DNA from 3 places in the Gordonia sp. NPDC003422 genome. Region 2 is predicted to be linked to each of the others. Evidence: predicted binding sites of a transcription regulator. Region 2 holds the regulator's gene; each other region holds the start of a gene.
The links. The regulator LexA, encoded in region 2, represses DNA repair genes until DNA is damaged. The targets are predictions, from matches to a motif close to CGAACANNTGTTCG.
Positions count from the first base shown of each region.

Region 1: the regulator LexA is predicted to act here: its motif matches at 3,637-3,650, upstream of cofD (2-phospho-L-lactate transferase).
Region 3: the regulator LexA is predicted to act here: its motif matches at 3,274-3,287, upstream of ACWDTF_RS08520 (alpha-ketoglutarate-dependent dioxygenase AlkB).

Region 1 is NZ_JBSFQL010000033.1:36,918-42,378, forward strand. Features, by position in the region: gene manA (mannose-6-phosphate isomerase, class I) at 1-352, opposite strand, end outside; gene ACWDTF_RS22075 (hypothetical protein) at 349-1,506, opposite strand; gene ACWDTF_RS22080 (DUF3499 domain-containing protein) at 1,600-2,112, opposite strand; gene ACWDTF_RS22085 (metallopeptidase family protein) at 2,184-2,693, shown strand; gene ACWDTF_RS22090 (WhiB family transcriptional regulator) at 2,994-3,251, opposite strand; gene cofD (2-phospho-L-lactate transferase) at 3,850-4,881, shown strand; gene ACWDTF_RS22100 (coenzyme F420-0:L-glutamate ligase) at 4,878-5,461, shown strand, end outside.
Region 2 is NZ_JBSFQL010000003.1:102,100-107,560, reverse strand. Features, by position in the region: gene hrpA (ATP-dependent RNA helicase HrpA) at 1-1,603, shown strand, start outside; gene nrdR (transcriptional regulator NrdR) at 1,577-2,077, opposite strand; gene ACWDTF_RS03895 (LysM peptidoglycan-binding domain-containing protein) at 2,178-2,729, opposite strand; gene lexA (transcriptional repressor LexA) at 3,008-3,715, shown strand; gene ACWDTF_RS03885 (phosphoenolpyruvate--protein phosphotransferase) at 4,287-5,461, opposite strand, start outside.
Region 3 is NZ_JBSFQL010000007.1:150,200-155,660, reverse strand. Features, by position in the region: gene ACWDTF_RS08530 (flavin-containing monooxygenase) at 1-1,497, shown strand, start outside; gene ACWDTF_RS08525 (FAD-dependent oxidoreductase) at 1,494-3,197, shown strand; gene ACWDTF_RS08520 (alpha-ketoglutarate-dependent dioxygenase AlkB) at 3,309-3,938, shown strand; gene ACWDTF_RS08515 (hypothetical protein) at 4,008-4,520, shown strand; gene ACWDTF_RS08510 (oxidoreductase) at 5,039-5,461, opposite strand, start outside.

The sequences.
Region 1 (5,461 bases), on a different contig from region 2:
CGTGCTCGAATCCTTCCCGAGCCTGCTCTGCGGATGGGTGCGCCTGCAGTGACAACGGCTCGTCGGCCGCGAGTACCTTCAGCAGGAATGGCAGCCGGTCTCCGAACGCGGCCACACTTGACTCACCCAGCGCCGCAACGGGATTGGCGCTGATTGCCGTCAGTAGGTCGGTCGGCGGATCGGACTCGACCGAATCGTCGGGCCCCAGACACCGCGCGGAACCCGCGGGGTGCGAACCGAACCAGAGTTCGGCCTCGGGATGAGCCGAGGGCACCGAGCGGCCCTGCATCGCCGCAATCGCCGTCCGAGACCCCCAGGCATACGGACGTACGACACCTTCGAGCCGCTTCATCTCACCGCGTTCCCCACCAGGCGGAGGTACACCGCCGCCATCTCGACCCGCAACACCAACACCAAGTACGACAACAGGTCACCCGGACTGTCGGAGGCAACATCCTCGGCCATCGGCACCGAATACGGCTGCCGGGGCGGCGCGTCGGCCCCCGGATTCACCGCCTGGCCAAGCGTTTCGGTGTCGTCGCCGACCACCAGGACGACATCGCCGATACCGCCGATGCGCTGGCGTGTGTACCACTCGCGGGCTGCCGTCGTGGCAACCAGGATGCGTGGTGATACCTCCATCGGACCGTCGATCTCGGGATCGTAGAAAATGGAATCCGCTGATGCGTCACCCGTGCGGCGGTCGGCGACCACTGCGGACAGCCGCGCCGCGTCGCCGAGATCGGTTGCGGCACTGACGATACCGGCGATCCCGGCGAAACTGGTGGCCGCATGGGCCGCGACCACCACCCCGGCCGGACTGTCACCGGTCCACACGGTCGGTCTCGCCGCAACGGTGATGGCCAGCGATTTCGCGCGATTGTGAAAACTCTCACGAGCCGGGTGGGCCGACGACGCCTCCGCATCGAGGGCGTCGGCCACCTCGTCGAGCACCGGCACCCCGCCGCCGAACCGGATCTGCGTCAAAGCCGTGAGCACGGCGAGCAACGCCGCCACAAAACCCACAAACCGCAGGCTCGGCTCGACGTCCACGCGTGGAGACAGGTCGATGCCATTGCCGCCCAGGGCATCCCGCAGGGGCCCGGCGATCGGCGCGGCCACCACGACCTCGGCGCGGCGCCGGAGCGCACGCGCAGCGGCGTCGGCGAGAGTCATGTCTCCCGCGTCGTCGCCGGCAACCACCACCACGTCGAGTGGTCCGATCCACCCGGGCAACGCAGGCCCCGTCACCACCGGGACGTCGATTCTCGCTGCCACGGTGGCCACGACGAGACCAGCGGCACGGGCAGCTGCGCCACCACCGCCGTACACGATCACCACACTGCGCGGCCGTACGTCGGAGAGCGGCGCCAGCACACCCTCACGGGCCGCCTCGGCAATGGCACGCACCTGCGCGCCGGCGAGCGCGGCGCTCGGGAGCAGCCGGTCGATGTCCGCGGAGAGCAACTCCTCGGGATCGTCGAGATCGGGTGTACCGGTGCGCATGAGACCAGCGTAGCCAGGCATCCGGGTCGGCGCGCACAGACCGGGCACAGATCGTTTGCACGTCCGCCCACGGACTGATTCGGCCTCGACGGATCAGTCGACGGGATCGGGCAGGACCCGCAGGTGTCCGCGGCGCCCCGGGCGTGGCTTGTGCACCGAACTCGGCGGCATCAGGGCTGAACCGTCCACCGGACCGGACGCTCGATGCCGCCCGGGACGCACGTCTTCCATGCCGTCCACCGGCTGCGACGTGCCGCGTGGATAGCCGAACTGGTCGACATAGGTCTGCGATGAATGGTCGCGATCGAGGAAACCCCCGCTCCGACCACCACCGGCGACACCGACCTCGCGGACAGCCTCGGCAAGGGCCGTCAGTTCGTGATCCTCGGCCAGCGGCGCCGAGAAACCCCGCTCGCTACGCAGCATCTCCCAGCCGCGCGGCACGGTGATTCGCCGGGCATGCTCGTCACACAGATCCCACGAATGAGGTTCATCGGTGGTCGACAGTGGCCCGATGACGGCGGTCGACTCTGCGTACACGAAGGTCAACGTCGCCACCGCGGACCGGGCGCAGCCAGGCCTGCAGCACTGTCGGGGAAGCTTCACGTGACGAGATTATCCCGGCATACCGCGCACGGCCGCCACGACACGCGGCCGCACACCACTAGACTCACGCCATGCGATTCGAGCCGTCACCCGCACGCGACCGAGCTTCCCGCCGCTCACCCCGCCGGCGCCGGCCCAGCCACCGGGACCGGCGCGGGCGCGGCCTGCGAGCCCCCCTTCTGCCACAGTCCGTCCCGGCCTGGAACAGCAGATCCGACGAGTTCGACGCCGTGGCACTCGAGGCCTTCGCCGAGATCGACGCCCGCTGGCACGACCAGATCTCCGGGCTCGACGTCGCCGTCGACGACATCCCCCGACTCCTCCCCCGCGACCCCGAAACCGTGCAATGGCCCGACGAGGTCACCGCCGACGGGGCCGTGCCGCTGGCCCGACTCATCCCGGCCGGTATCGACGTACACGGCGCCCCCACCCGCGCGCAGATCATCTTGTTCCGTCGACCCCTCGAGAGCCGCGCCAAACGCGGCGCAGATCTCCTCGAACTCGTCCACGAAGTGTTGGTTCAGCAAGTCGCCACCCACCTCGGCGTCGACGAGGACACGGTTGATCGCGGGCCGGAGTGATCAATACGTTCCCGAGCGCGGCCAGCGTTTCGTTGGATCGCGGGCCGGAGTGATCAATACGTTCCCGAGCGCGGCCAGCGTTTCGTTGGATCGCGGACCGGAGTGATCAATACGTTCCCGAGCGCGGCCAGCGTTTCGTCGGATCGCGGACCCTTCCGCTGGTCGAGCCGCTACCGAGCCGCCAGGCGAGGAAGCGTGTCGAGACCACGTGACGGATCACCAGTGATCTCGACACGGTGCCTCGCTCCGCTCGGTACCGGCTCGATCAGCGGTCGAGGGTCGCCGGAGATCTGGAGAGACTCAGATGATGCCGCGCTTCAGGCGGCGACGCTCGCGCTCGGACAATCCGCCCCAGATGCCGAAGCGTTCGTCGTTGTGCAGTGCGTACTCAAGGCACTCGGCCTTGACCTCGCAGCCCTGGCAGATGCGCTTGGCCTCGCGGGTGGAGCCACCCTTCTCCGGAAAGAACGCCTCCGGATCGGTCTGGGCACACAGCGCGCGGTCTTGCCATTGATCTTCGACAGCGTCGAAGAGATCGTCGAAATCGTTGGGCACCAGCGAGAGATGCCGACGCTGGGAAGCCTCACAAGGCTCGCCGACCGTCGGCGCGGTGCGCACAGCGGTGCCACCGATCATCGAATCATCAACCGGGCCAAGGCTGTTGAACAAGCCATCGTTACCGGCGTAGCCGTCCGTGGTTTCGGAAGACGACGAAGGATCTTGGGATTCAAAAGGATTGCCGATCGCGTTGTCGAAAGCCATCGTCGGCGCCTCCTAGCTCTGGGAAGTCGTAGTCTGTCTTGTTGCTCGTCGTTCCGGCGCCCTTGCCCCGCACAATCAGCGCCGCACTCACCACCCCTGCCACACCAATTCTCGATCTTCACCATGTGCCGAGGGCCTTCGCCGCCGAGACCTCGCCGGGCGCCAACCCATCATCCGGATTCGAACACCCGAGCGAAACCGTTGCCCTTCAGCGGTTCTCGATATCAAACCAGGAATGACACTGATGTGATTACACACGCCCGGGGCGGTCGCGGTCAAGCCGAACGAGAAAATTCCTTAATACCATCGCGATCCGTCATTGGAGGGATCGACACGACGGTCGGCGTTTCTGACCGCGTACCTCACCCATTTTGCCCCTCAGTAGAGTGGCCGTGTGAAGGTGACCGTTCTTGTCGGAGGCGTCGGTGGCGCACGATTCCTGATCGGCGTGCGCGAGATGCTGGGTTCGACACCCTTTCCGCCGCCACCGGATGATTCGGGATCCGACGCCGTGGCCGAACACGAGATCACCGCGATCGTCAACGTCGGTGACGACGCCTGGATGCACGGCGTTCGGATCTGTCCCGACCTCGATACCTGCATGTACACCCTCGGCGGCGGTATCGATCCCGAACGCGGTTGGGGCCGCATCGACGAAAGCTGGCACGCCAAAGAGGAACTGGCCGCCTACGGCGCCGATCCGGACTGGTTCGGACTCGGTGACCGCGACCTGGCCACCCATCTCATCCGCACTCAGATGCTCGACGCCGGCTACCGCCTGTCGGACGTCACGGCGGCGCTGTGCCGCCGCTGGCAGCCCGGCGTCCGACTGCTTCCGGCCACCGACGACCGGCACGAGACACATGTGGTCGTCGCGAAACCCAGTGGCGCGGAAGGTGAGCGAGTCGCAATCCACTTCCAGGAGTGGTGGGTTCGGCATCGTGCCCAGATCGACACGTTCGGATTCGCCCAGGTGGGGTCGGACGACACCACCGCTGCTCCGGGGGTGACCGAGGCGATCGCCGAGGCCGATGTGGTGCTCCTCGCGCCGAGCAATCCGGTCGTCAGCATCGGCGCCATCGTGAGCGTTCCGGGACTGCGTGCAGCCCTGCGTAACACGTCTGCGCCGGTGGTCGGCATCTCCCCGGTCATCGACAATCGCCCGCTCCGCGGTATGGCCGACGAATGCCTGTCGGTGCTCGGCGTGGAGTCATCCGCCCAGGGCATCGCCGAGCACTACGGCCCGCGCAAGGGCAACGGGATTCTCGACGGATGGCTGATCGCCGATGGCGACCACGCCCAGGTCGACGGTATGACCGTCGGTTCGGCCCCGCTGTTGATGACCGACCCGCCGACGACCGCACAGATGGTGCGGGCCGCATGCGCACTGGTCGGTGTGCCCACCCCGGAGGCGAACCTCCGGTGAGTGACGTACCCCGTCAAGTCGACCTCCGACCCGACCATCGCGCACCGGGCAGCATCGAGATCCTGCCTGTCGCCGACCTGCCCGAGTTCTCCGGCGACTCCGACCTCGCAGCTGAAATCGTTCGCGCCGCACCGTGGCTCCGCTCAGGCGACGTGCTGGTGGTGACGAGCAAGATCATCTCCAAGGTCGAGGGCCGGATGGTGCCCGCCCCCACCGACCCCGACGAGCGGGACACGTTGCGCCGCAAGCTGGTCGACGACGAGTCGGTCCGCGTGTTGGCCCGCAAGAACCGGACGCTGATCACCGAGAACCGAATCGGGCTGGTCCAGGCTGCCGCGGGCGTCGACGGTTCCAACGTCCCCGCCGACCAACTCGCGCTGCTGCCGGTCGACCCCGACCTCAGTGCGGCGCAACTGCGCGAGGCACTGGCGCGATGCCACGGCGTGGACGTCGCCGTGCTCATCACCGACACCATGGGCCGGGCCTGGCGCAATGGACAGACCGACGTCGCCATCGGGGCGGCCGGGATGTCGGTCTCCCACCCGTACGCCGGCGGCGAAGACGCACACGGCAACGAACT
Region 2 (5,461 bases):
CTTCCACCGCAACCGCGAACTGCTCGAGGCGGCCGCCGACGTCGAACACCGAGTCCGCCGACGCGATCTCGTCATCACCGAGGATCAACTCTACGATTTCTACGATCAGCGCATCGGAGCCGAGGTCACCTCGGCCCGCCACTTCGACACCTGGTGGAAGCGCGCACGCCGCGATCGGCCGGATCTGCTCGATCTCACTGCCGCCGACGTCGGCGCCGACACCTCGGTCGCCGACGCGGACTTTCCCGGCGCATGGCAACAGGGCGACGCACGACTCGAATTGCGGTACCGGTTCGATCCGGCGGCCACGGATGACGGCGTGACCGTGGTCATTCCGGAAGCACTGCTGGGCCACATCCGGTCCGCGGGCTTCGACTGGACGGTGCCGGGCCTGCGATCGGAATTGGCCACCGCGCTGGTCAAGACGCTGCCCAAGCATCTGCGCAAGACGATGTCGCCCGCCGGGCGGTTCGCCGAACTCGCTCTGTCCCAACTGAAACCACGGTCCGAACCGATCGTGTCCGGACTGGCCCGGGAGCTGACCACCATCGTCGGAACCACGGTGGCCGCCGACGATTTCGTCCCCGACCGGCTACCGGCACACCTGCGCGTGCATTTTGCGCTCGCCGATGCGACGGGCGCCATCGTCGACACCGACGACTCGCTCACCGATCTCCAACGCCGACATCGTCGGAGCACCACCCCGGAGCCGATCGTCCGGCGCGAGTTCACCGCGTGGACGGCCGACGGGATCGGTTCGCTCCCACACAGCTCGCAGGTGAAGATCGCCGGTCAAGAACTGACCCGCTACCCCGCGATCACGGCGGTGACCGACGCGACCGGCGCCTCGCGTGCCGTCGTCCGTACCGACGCGACGTCCCCGCAGGAGCGTGATCGGCTCGTTTTCGAAGGCGTCGCGGCCCTGCTCGACATCGCCATCCCGCCGCTGTCGAAGAAGGTCGTCGGCTCTCTGGCCGGGGCCGACAGACTCGCCTTGAGCCAGAGCCCCTACCGCAGGATCGAGGACCTCACCGCCGACTGCACGCGACGCGCGATCCGCGACCAGATGGCTGATGCGTCCGCCGCCGTTGCCGCCGTCCGCACTCCCGCCGAGTTCGAGACCGTGCGCGCGCGGATACAGCCGGCAGCCCTGGCCGCCGCACCCGAGTACTTCGCTCTCGCCGTGGCGACCCTTCGGGCCCTCGCCCCGGTGCGCACGCTGATCGACCAACACGCGGGTTCGGTGGCAGCCGACGACGTCGCCGAACAGATCGACGACCTGGTGTTCGACGGATTCGTCCGCGTCACCGGGCGTACTCACCTGTCCGAGTTGCCGCGCTACCTTCTCGCCGCACAGACCAGGTTGGCAGCGCTGCCCGCATCGGCGGCACGCGACCAGGAAGGCGTCGCGGTCATCGACCGCGTGACCCAACGCTGGAATCAGCGTCTCGCGCAGGTGTCGGCGGCCAGGCGGGACGCGGTCAACGAAGAAGCCCACTGGCTCGTCGAGGAACTGCGGGTGGGTGTGTTCGCCCAGCGCATCGGAACCGCGTACCCCGTATCCGAGAAAAGGGCGCTACGAACCCTGGACAGACTCGGCTGACACCTTGGTATCGGCGCCATTCGTTGCGACCGAACGGCCTTGGAGGTCGTCGATCTCACGCTGGAAGTCGTCGAGCGAATCGAACGACCGGTACACCGAGGCGAAGCGCAGGTAGGCCACCTCGTCGAGGTTGCGCAGCGGTCCGAGGATCGCGAGACCGACCTCGTTGCTCGGGATCTCGGCCGAACCGCTGGCGCGGACGGCGTCTTCCACCTGTTGCGCCAACTGTGCGAGGTCGTCGTCGCCGACCTCGCGCCCCTGACATGCGCGACGGACCCCGCGCATCACCTTTTCCCGACTGAACGGTTCGGTCACGCCGTTGCGTTTCACCACGGCGAGCACCGCGCTCTCCACCGTGGAGAAGCGGCGGCCGCACTCAACGCACGCCCGACGCCGCCGGATGGCCTGCCCCTCGTCGGCGACACGCGAGTCGATGACCTTGGTGTCCTCGTTCTTGCAGAAGGGGCAGCGCATGTGATCCTCACGCCTGTCGCGGGACACGGCGGCACATGCGAGTCGTACGCCGGGTCGGTTCCCGACCGGTCCCTGTGACATCGAGGATACCGCCCGCCGATCAGCGGTACGCGGGTGTCAGCAGTGGCTGCCCGACCCGAAGTCCGCTGGACTCCAGGTCATTCAGCTCCAGAATCTCGTCGATGACCACTTGGCGCGGAACGTCCGGCGCCACCCGCGCCGCAATGGTGCTCAGCGAGTCACCCGCCCGCACGTGCGTCACCTGGGTACTCGTCGGCGACGGGGTCTGCGACTCGGCGTAGTTGTTGCCGACGATGCCGATCACCCACACCGACACCGCGAGCGCGAGACCGGCGAGCACCCCGAGCGCGGTGGCACGCCGACGCGCGTACACGGCGGATGCGGGCCGTTTGGACCCGCGACGCCCCACCGCCTCGCCGCACCGCGTCGAGGTCGGCGCGACCCCCGGCATCGGCGCGTCGGCGCGACCTGCCGGGCTGGTCTGCCCGATCGGCCGGCCGGTCGGCCGCGTGATGCCGCGCGGCGCGGGCTGCGTCCGCAGCGGCGTGCCGGCCGCCTTACGAGTGGTGACAATGGTCGAGTCCACGCTGGTGCGGGCGCGGCCCGAACGGGTGAGTGTCGCGCTGGTCATGCTGGCCTCCGGGGGTGCTCGTGGCGGTTGTGCCGGGTACTCGGGCAGTTCGGCGAACGCGCTGTCGAGGACGTTCGACGGCCTCGATCACGTGTTCGATGAACTGATGTTCGAGTTGTACCACGCCCGACCGACAAAGTCGCGCCACACCTCGAACAAATGTTTGAAGTGATCGTCGCGCTCCGCTAGGCTCGGGCCCACGGACATGTCAACACCCGCCGCCGACAACCAGCCGATTCGCTCTCAAGCGAGGCGGCGACAGAGAGGAATCCGAGCAGATGAGCGACTCACGGCCCAAGCGCACCGGAACTCGGAGCGATGATCGCGACCAGGACGCTCCCATCGATCCTGCCGCCGCCGAGGCGTCGCTGACCGCGCGTCAGCGCGGCGTGCTGGACGTGATCCGGCAATCGGTGCGCGAACGTGGCTATCCCCCGAGCATCCGCGAGATCGGCGACGCGGTCGGACTCACCTCGACATCGTCGGTCGCCCACCAGCTGCGCACGCTGGAGCGCAAGGGACTGCTCAAGCGCGACCACAACCGTCCACGCGCGGTCAACGTGCAGGACGCAGATCCGGCCGCGACCAACGCGGGAGGCGATCCGCTGCCGACGCCGACCTTCGTGCCGGTGCTGGGCAGGATCGCCGCCGGTGGACCGATCCTCGCCGAGGAAGCGGTCGAAGACGTGTTCCCACTCCCCCGCGAACTGGTCGGGGACGGCTCACTGTTCCTGCTGCGGGTGGTCGGCGAATCGATGATCGACGCCGCGATCTGCGACGGCGACTGGGTGGTCGTCCGTCAGCAGAGCGTGGCCGAGAACGGCGACATCGTCGCCGCGATGATCGACGGCGAGGCCACGGTGAAGACGTTCAAGCGCAAGAACGGGCACGTCTGGCTCATGCCGCACAACGAGCTGTTCGAGCCGATCCCCGGCGACGACGCCGCCATCCTCGGCAAGGTTGTGACGGTGATGCGCCGGATCTGAGGGCAAGTACACCCCGTCGGATATCTGTACCTTTCAACCCGACCGTGGACCTGGCCAGAAACCTCAGCTGTGGCCAGAAACCGCTGGGGCGCCTCGGGTTTCTGGCCAGACACGCGGTTTCTGCACTCACGCAGCGCCGACGATGCGCCGGGGACACCATCTCGCCCCCGCACAGACCACCCATCCCGAGTGCTCGCATCTGCGCGCGTCTCCCATCCGCGCGCAATGCATTACGAGCAGATGGGAGGAATGCGAGCACCTGTTCCGTCGAGCCCGCTAACGTCGATCGGCGCGTTCTGCGGAACGCGCCGCACGGACGCGGCACCCGCAGAAAGCAGGGGAAGAAACTTCCTCCCCTACCCTCAGAGTCCTCCCCTACAAATTTCTCGGGGACGACTGTGAACCCCGGGGAAGAAACTCTTCCCCTAGATTTTGCGGCACCACACTGACGCATTTGCCCAGGTCAGCGACCTGGGCGCCGCCATCGACAGCGGAAGCACAATCCGTTGAAGTTGTGCCCGGAATCCGGGCACAACTTCATACGGAACCACGGACAGCCGAAGTCTTCGTCTCAGACGGCAGGAGAGAGCGGGGTGGCTGCGGCGTCGAGCACCGACGTCGCGGCCTGACGCGCACCGGCCGGATCCGCGGTTGCCAGTGCTGCAGTGGCGGCTTCGCGGCACGCGTCGAGGGTGACCTCGGCGAGCCGCGCGCCGACGCCGGCCGCGGCGACCGGTGCACTCGAGAGCGAGGTCACCCCGAGCCCGGTCAGCACGCATGCGAGGTTGGGGTCGGCGGCGGCCTCCCCGCACACCCCCACCGGCTTGCCCAACGTCTGACCTGCCGACGCGACCTCGGCGATGAGCTTGAGCACCGCCGGTTGCCACGGGTCGGTCAACGACGCGAGGTCCGCGGACATCCGGTCGGCGGCCATCGTGTACTGCGTCAGATCGTTGGTGCCGATGGATACGAAGTCCACCTCCGCGAGGATGAGCGGCGCCAGAATCGCGACGGCGGGGATCTCGACCATCACTCCGGCGGTCATCCCCCGCGCACGCACCTCCTGCGCGAACGCCGCTGCTTCCCGGGCGCTGGCGATCATCGGTGCCATCACCCACGGTGTCGATCCGGTTTCGGCTGCGGCCCGCGCGATCGCATCGAGTTGGTGCGCTCGAATCTCCGGGTTCTCCACCGCGATTCGGTCGCCACGAACTCCTAGTGCCGGATTTGCCTCGTCTTTGTGGTTGACGAATTTGAGCGGTTTGTCGGAGCCCGCGTCGAGCGTGCGAACCACGACCTTCTGCCCGGGAAATGCCTCGAGCACTTCGCGGTAGATGCCCGCCTGCTCGTCGACCGTCGGCTCGTCGGGGCGGTCGAGGAAGGCCAACTCGGTGCGGAACAGCCCGATCCCTTCGACGGGGTATCCGGTGGCCGTGCGTGCCGACGCCCCGTCCGCGACGTTGGCGAGCACCGAGACCTCGTGTCCGTCGGCGGTGCGCCCGGGCCCGTGCCAGGCGGCGACCGCTTCCGCACGCCGACGACTGGCATCGACCTGTGCTCGCGCCGTCGCCTCGTCGGGGCCGATGGTGATGGTGCCGAGCGTGCCGTCGATCAGCACGGGGGTTCCGGCCGGCACCGTCGTCAGATCCGATACCGCGACCACACAGGGAATCCCGAGTTGCCGGGCGATGATGGCGGTGTGACTCGTCGGGCCGCCGAGCCGGGTGACGAGGGCGACGGTGGTCG
Region 3 (5,461 bases), on a different contig from region 2:
CCCGTGTACGTCGACGTGCTGGTCGTCGGCGTCGGCTTCGGCGGTCTCGCCGCCCTGCACAGTCTGCGACGCGACCATCCCGACCTGAGCGTCCTCGCCATCGAACGCGCCGCGACCGCCGGCGGCGTGTGGCGGGAGAACAACTATCCCGGCGCCGCGTGCGATGTTCCGACGTCGCTGTACTCGCTGTCCTTTGCCCCCAACCCCGACTGGTCGCACACCTACGGCGCTCAGCACGAGATATATCGCTACCTGCGCGACGTCGCGGAAGGATTCGCCGACGAGATCCGGTACAACTGCGCGCTTCTCGACGCCTCATGGAACGACACCGATCAGGAGTGGACCGCACAGACCGAGCACGGACCGATCCGCTGCCGCTTCCTCGTTGCCGCGCCGGGCGCGCTGTCGGAGCCGGGCATACCGAGCATCCCCGGTTCAGATGACTTCGGCGGCACGACCTTTCACAGCGCGCACTGGGACCATCGCCATCGTCTCGACGGCCGGCGGGTGGCGATCGTCGGCAGCGGCGCGTCGGCCATCCAGATCGTCCCGGAGATCGTCGACAAGGTGGAGCACCTGACCGTTCTCCAACGCACACCCGCCTGGGTGGTGCCGCGGCTCGACCGGTCCATAGGACTGCTCGAACGCGGACTCTACCGGCGTATTCCCGCCGCCCACCGCCTGATGCGGAAACTCGTCTGGGCCTACCGCGAATTCTACGTCCTGTTGATGGCGCGCCGCCCAAAGCTGTTGCCGATCGCCACGGCGATCGCGAAAGCCCAACTGCGCGTGCAGGTGCACGACCGCGAGTTGCGACGTCGACTCACGCCGTCCTACACCATCGGCTGCAAGCGGATGCTGCTCACCAACAAGTGGTTTCCCGCGCTGCAGCGGCCGAACGTCACCGTCACCGGCGCGCTCACCGGCCTCACGCCGGGCGGCGCCATCGACGACGCGGGCACCGAACACAAGGTCGACACGGTGATCTTCGCGACAGGCTTCACCCCGACCACTCCCCCGATCGCGTCGGCGATCCGAGGCCGCACCGGCGACACGCTCGCCGACACCTGGGCCGGATCTCCCCGGGCATATCGCGGTGTGTCCGTTCACGGATTTCCCAATCTGTTCTTCCTGTACGGCCCCAACACCAACCTCGGCCACAGCTCGATCGTGCTCATGCTCGAACCCCAGGCCGACTACGTCAGCACCACGATCGGCACCCTGCGACGCATGAACAAGACGACCGTCGAGGTCACGCAGGCCGCACAAGACCACTACAACGCCCACCTCGACCTGGAGCTCGATGGCACCGTGTGGAATTCGGGCGGATGCTCGAGCTGGTACCTCGACGACACCGGTCACAACTCGGTGATGTGGCCGAACTACACCAGCACCTACCGGCGGCTCATGGCCACTTTCGAACCCGCCGATCACATCCTGCGCAGCGAGTCGCGTCCGATGGCCGATCCCGTCGACGACGTGGAAGTCGTTCGGTGACAACCACTCCACGGCACTTCGACGTGGTCGTCGTCGGCTCCGGTTTCGGCGGTTCGGTAGCGGCACTTCGCCTCACCGAGAAGGGCTATCGCGTCGGCGTGATCGAGTCCGGGCGGCGTTTTGCCGACGACGAACTACCGAAGACGAGTTGGCGGCTGCGCGACTATGTCTGGGCGCCGGCGCTCGGCTTGTTCGGTGTGCAGCGCATGCACCTGCTGCGGGACGTGCTGGTGATGGCCGGCGCGGGCGTCGGCGGCGGTTCGCTGAACTATGCCAACACGCTCTACCGTCCGTTGCCGGCGTTCTTCGACGACCCGCACTGGGGTGCCATCACCGACTGGGCCACCGAACTCGACCCCTACTACGACCAGGCGTCGCGCATGCTCGGCGTCACCACCAACCCGCACGTCACCCCGGCCGACGAGGTGATGCGCCGCGTCGCCGACGAGATGGGCGCGGGCGACACCTTTGTGCCGACGCCGGTGGGCGTGTTCTTCGGGACACCCGGCCAATCGGTCGCCGACCCGTTCTTCGGTGGCGCGGGCCCCGACCGCACCGGCTGCACCGAATGCGGCGCCTGCATGACCGGCTGCCGGGTCGGCGCCAAGAACACGCTGGTGAAGAACTATCTGCACCTCGCGGAGGCCGCGGGCGCCGAGATCATCGACATGACAACGGTTCACGCCATCACCCCCGAGGGCAGCGGCGGATACGTACTCGACGCCCATCGCAGCGGCCGACGCCGAACCCGCCACACTTTCACCGCCGACCACGTGGTTCTCGCGGCCGGTACGTACGGGACCAACAAGTTGCTGCTCGACATGCAGCGCGGGGGACGGCTACCCAGGCTGTCGTCGCGGCTCGGCCGAGTGGTCCGGACGAATTCCGAGGCCGTCCTCGCCGCCAGTGCGCGCAGCGTCGGCGACGTCGACTACAGCCACGGCGTCGCGATCACGTCGTCGTTCCACCCGAACGACCACACGCATATCGAGCCAGTGCGATATGGCAAGGGCAGCAACCTCATCGGGCTCTTGCAAGCGGTTCTGGTGGACGGCGGTGGACGCATCCCGCGCCTCCTCAAGGCGATCATCGTCATGCTCACGCATCCGTTGACCACCGCCCGCAGCCTGTCGGTGCGCCGGTGGTCCGAACGCACGATCATCGCGCTGGTGATGCAGACGGTCGACAACTCGATCGAATTGACCTCGCGCCGAGGCAGATTCGGGCCGATCCTGCGCAGCCGGCCGGGCGCCGGAGATCCGCCACCGCGCTGGATACCGGAGGGACACACGGCCGTCCGGGCGGTGGCCCGCGAGATCGACGGCGATCCCGGCGGCTCCGTCGTCGACCTGCTGAACATCCCGATGACCGCCCACTTCCTCGGCGGATGCTCGATCGGCACCAGCGCCGACGATGGTGTGGTCGACGCCTACCATCGCGTGTTCGGGCATCCGGGACTGCACGTCGTCGACGGTTCGACGGTGTCGGCGAACCTGGGCGTCAACCCGTCGCTCACCATCACCGCCCAGGCCGAACGCGCCCTCGCGATGTGGCCCAATGCCGGCGAACTGGATCGGCGTCCACCCCTCGGCAGCGTCTACTCGCCGATCGAGCCGACGCAGCCGCTGCACCCGACGGTTCCGACCCACGCGCCCGGGGCGCTGCGGCTGCCAATCACGCCCGTACGTCAGCGAGCGTGACCCGATTTCCACCGACGCGCGCTGTCCACCACTGGTTGATCTCGACAGGTCCCCTCCTCTCCCTGACGTGCGTTATCGCACAATTGTTCGAGCGTGCGGTAAGCTCGCGCCATGACCGCCGGCATGCAGACGTCGCTGTTCGACGCCGATGAGTCGGCGCCGACCCTGAGAGAACTGCACGGCGCCACACGCCGACGACACCTGTCCGACGGCGCCTGGGTGGACTTACGGCCGGGCTGGGTGGGGTCGTCGGTGCCGCTGTTCGACGCCCTGCACGAGTACGTGCCGTGGCGGGCCGAACGTCGCCGCATGTACGACCGCGTCGTCGACGTGCCGAGGCTCGTCGCGACCTTCCAGGCCGATCAACCCCTGCCCGAGCCGCTGCTCAGCGAGGCCCGGCAGGCGCTCAGCGCCCACTACCGCGACGAGTTACCCGAGGGATTCGCCACCGCCGGGCTGTGTCTCTACCGGGACGGGTCCGACTCGGTGGCCTGGCACGGCGATCGGTTCGGCCGTGGCGCGACGCACGACACCATGGTCGCGATCCTGTCACTCGGTGCGCCGCGAGTCCTCGCGCTGCGGCCACGGACGGGCGGTGCGTCGCTGCGATTCACGTTGTCGTCGGGCGATCTGCTGGTGATGGGCGGCAGCTGCCAGCGGACCTGGGAACATGCAGTTCCCAAGGCTCGCGGAGCCGGCCCGCGGATCAGTGTTCAGTTCCGTCCGCCCGGTGTGTGGTGAACCGAACTGCGGCCGACGTCGACGCGCATGCTTTAATCGAATCGTTATAAACCGACCTGAGAGAGTTCGATGAAGCGCACGTACCTGACTTCGATCACCGCCGCCATGCTTGCCGCATCCGCCATCACCGTCGCCGCCGGATCATCGTCGGCCGACCCGTTCGGCAGCGCGTCAGGAAGCCTGGATTCCGGCAGTGCTGCTCTCGGCTCCTCGAGCAAAAAGCCGCAGCACTACGGCAAGCTGGGTCGTCCCGACGCCCCGAACGGCGTCAAGTCGATCAACGTGTGGGTCTACACGCCCAACAAGACTCCCGAGATCAGCCCGAGCGTGTACCCGCGCAACACCCGCATCGGCGTGAAGTGGAACTCGACCATCGACGCCGGCAATGTCATCGACGGCAACGAGTGCAAGATGTCCGTCGTGCTGTCGGGCCCGAAGATCCCCAAGAAGGCCGCCGTCACCAAAACCGCCGACTGTACGGCGGTGAAGTCGTACCAACTGAAGACCGCGGGCGACTACAAGATCACCGTCACCGACGGCGTCTCGGGTGCGTCGAACTCGATCAAGTTCACGCTGCAGTAAGGGGACCGGAGCGAAACTCGCACTCACAACAGTGCGCGGTGGAGCGCTCTTCGGATCTGCGACCCACCCGCCGACGTTGTCAGCGATCGTAGAGGCGGGAAGAGCGCGATCTCGTCGCAGTAACCGCATTCTTGGCCAGATACCGCCAGCGTGATCGGAAACCGCTGGTGCGCACCGGGTTTCTCACCAGACACGCGGTTTCTGGATCGCGACACGCCGACCATGCGTCTCGGCGGCGGCCTCGGAAACCGTCTCGCCGCACGCGGACGCTTCCCGCTCAAGGGGTGCTCGCGACTATCGATCGGCGCGTTCCGCGGAACGCGCCGCACGCTCGCGGCACCCGCGGAAAGTAGGGGAAGAAAACTCGTCCCCTACCCTTGGAGTTTTCCCCTAGGAATTTCTAGGGGACGACTGTGAACCCCGGGGAAGAAGTTCTTCCCCTATTTTCAGGGACAGAGCACTGCGGCGTTTGCCCAGGTCAGAGCGTCGGTCACCGAACTCTTCGGATCAGCCAGGCCTCAGATCTCGAACGTCACCCCGGTGAGCTTCTCCGACAGCGACCACAGGCCGTAGCGGAAGGCGACGTCGTCGGCCTTCTTGTTGTAGCGCGACCGCCCGGGAGGGCCCTGGAGTCCGAAATACTTTTTCGGGCCGAAGAACTCGCCGGACTTCACGTCGGGAACGGTTGCGGCATAGAGGGTCGGCAACGCGCCGTCGGCCGCCGATTGCGCGATCGGCAATTTGTTACCCAAGCGCGCCAAACGATCGCTGAAGGTCTCCGTGCGACCCTGCAATTCGGTTGCGGCGTAACCCGGATGGGCGATGAGTGACTTCACCGGCGAGCCGCTCGCCGACAGCCGCGCGGCCAGTTCCTTGCCGAACATAAGGTTGGCCATCTTGGAGTCGCCGTAGGCCTGCCAACGCTTGTAGCGCCGCTTCTC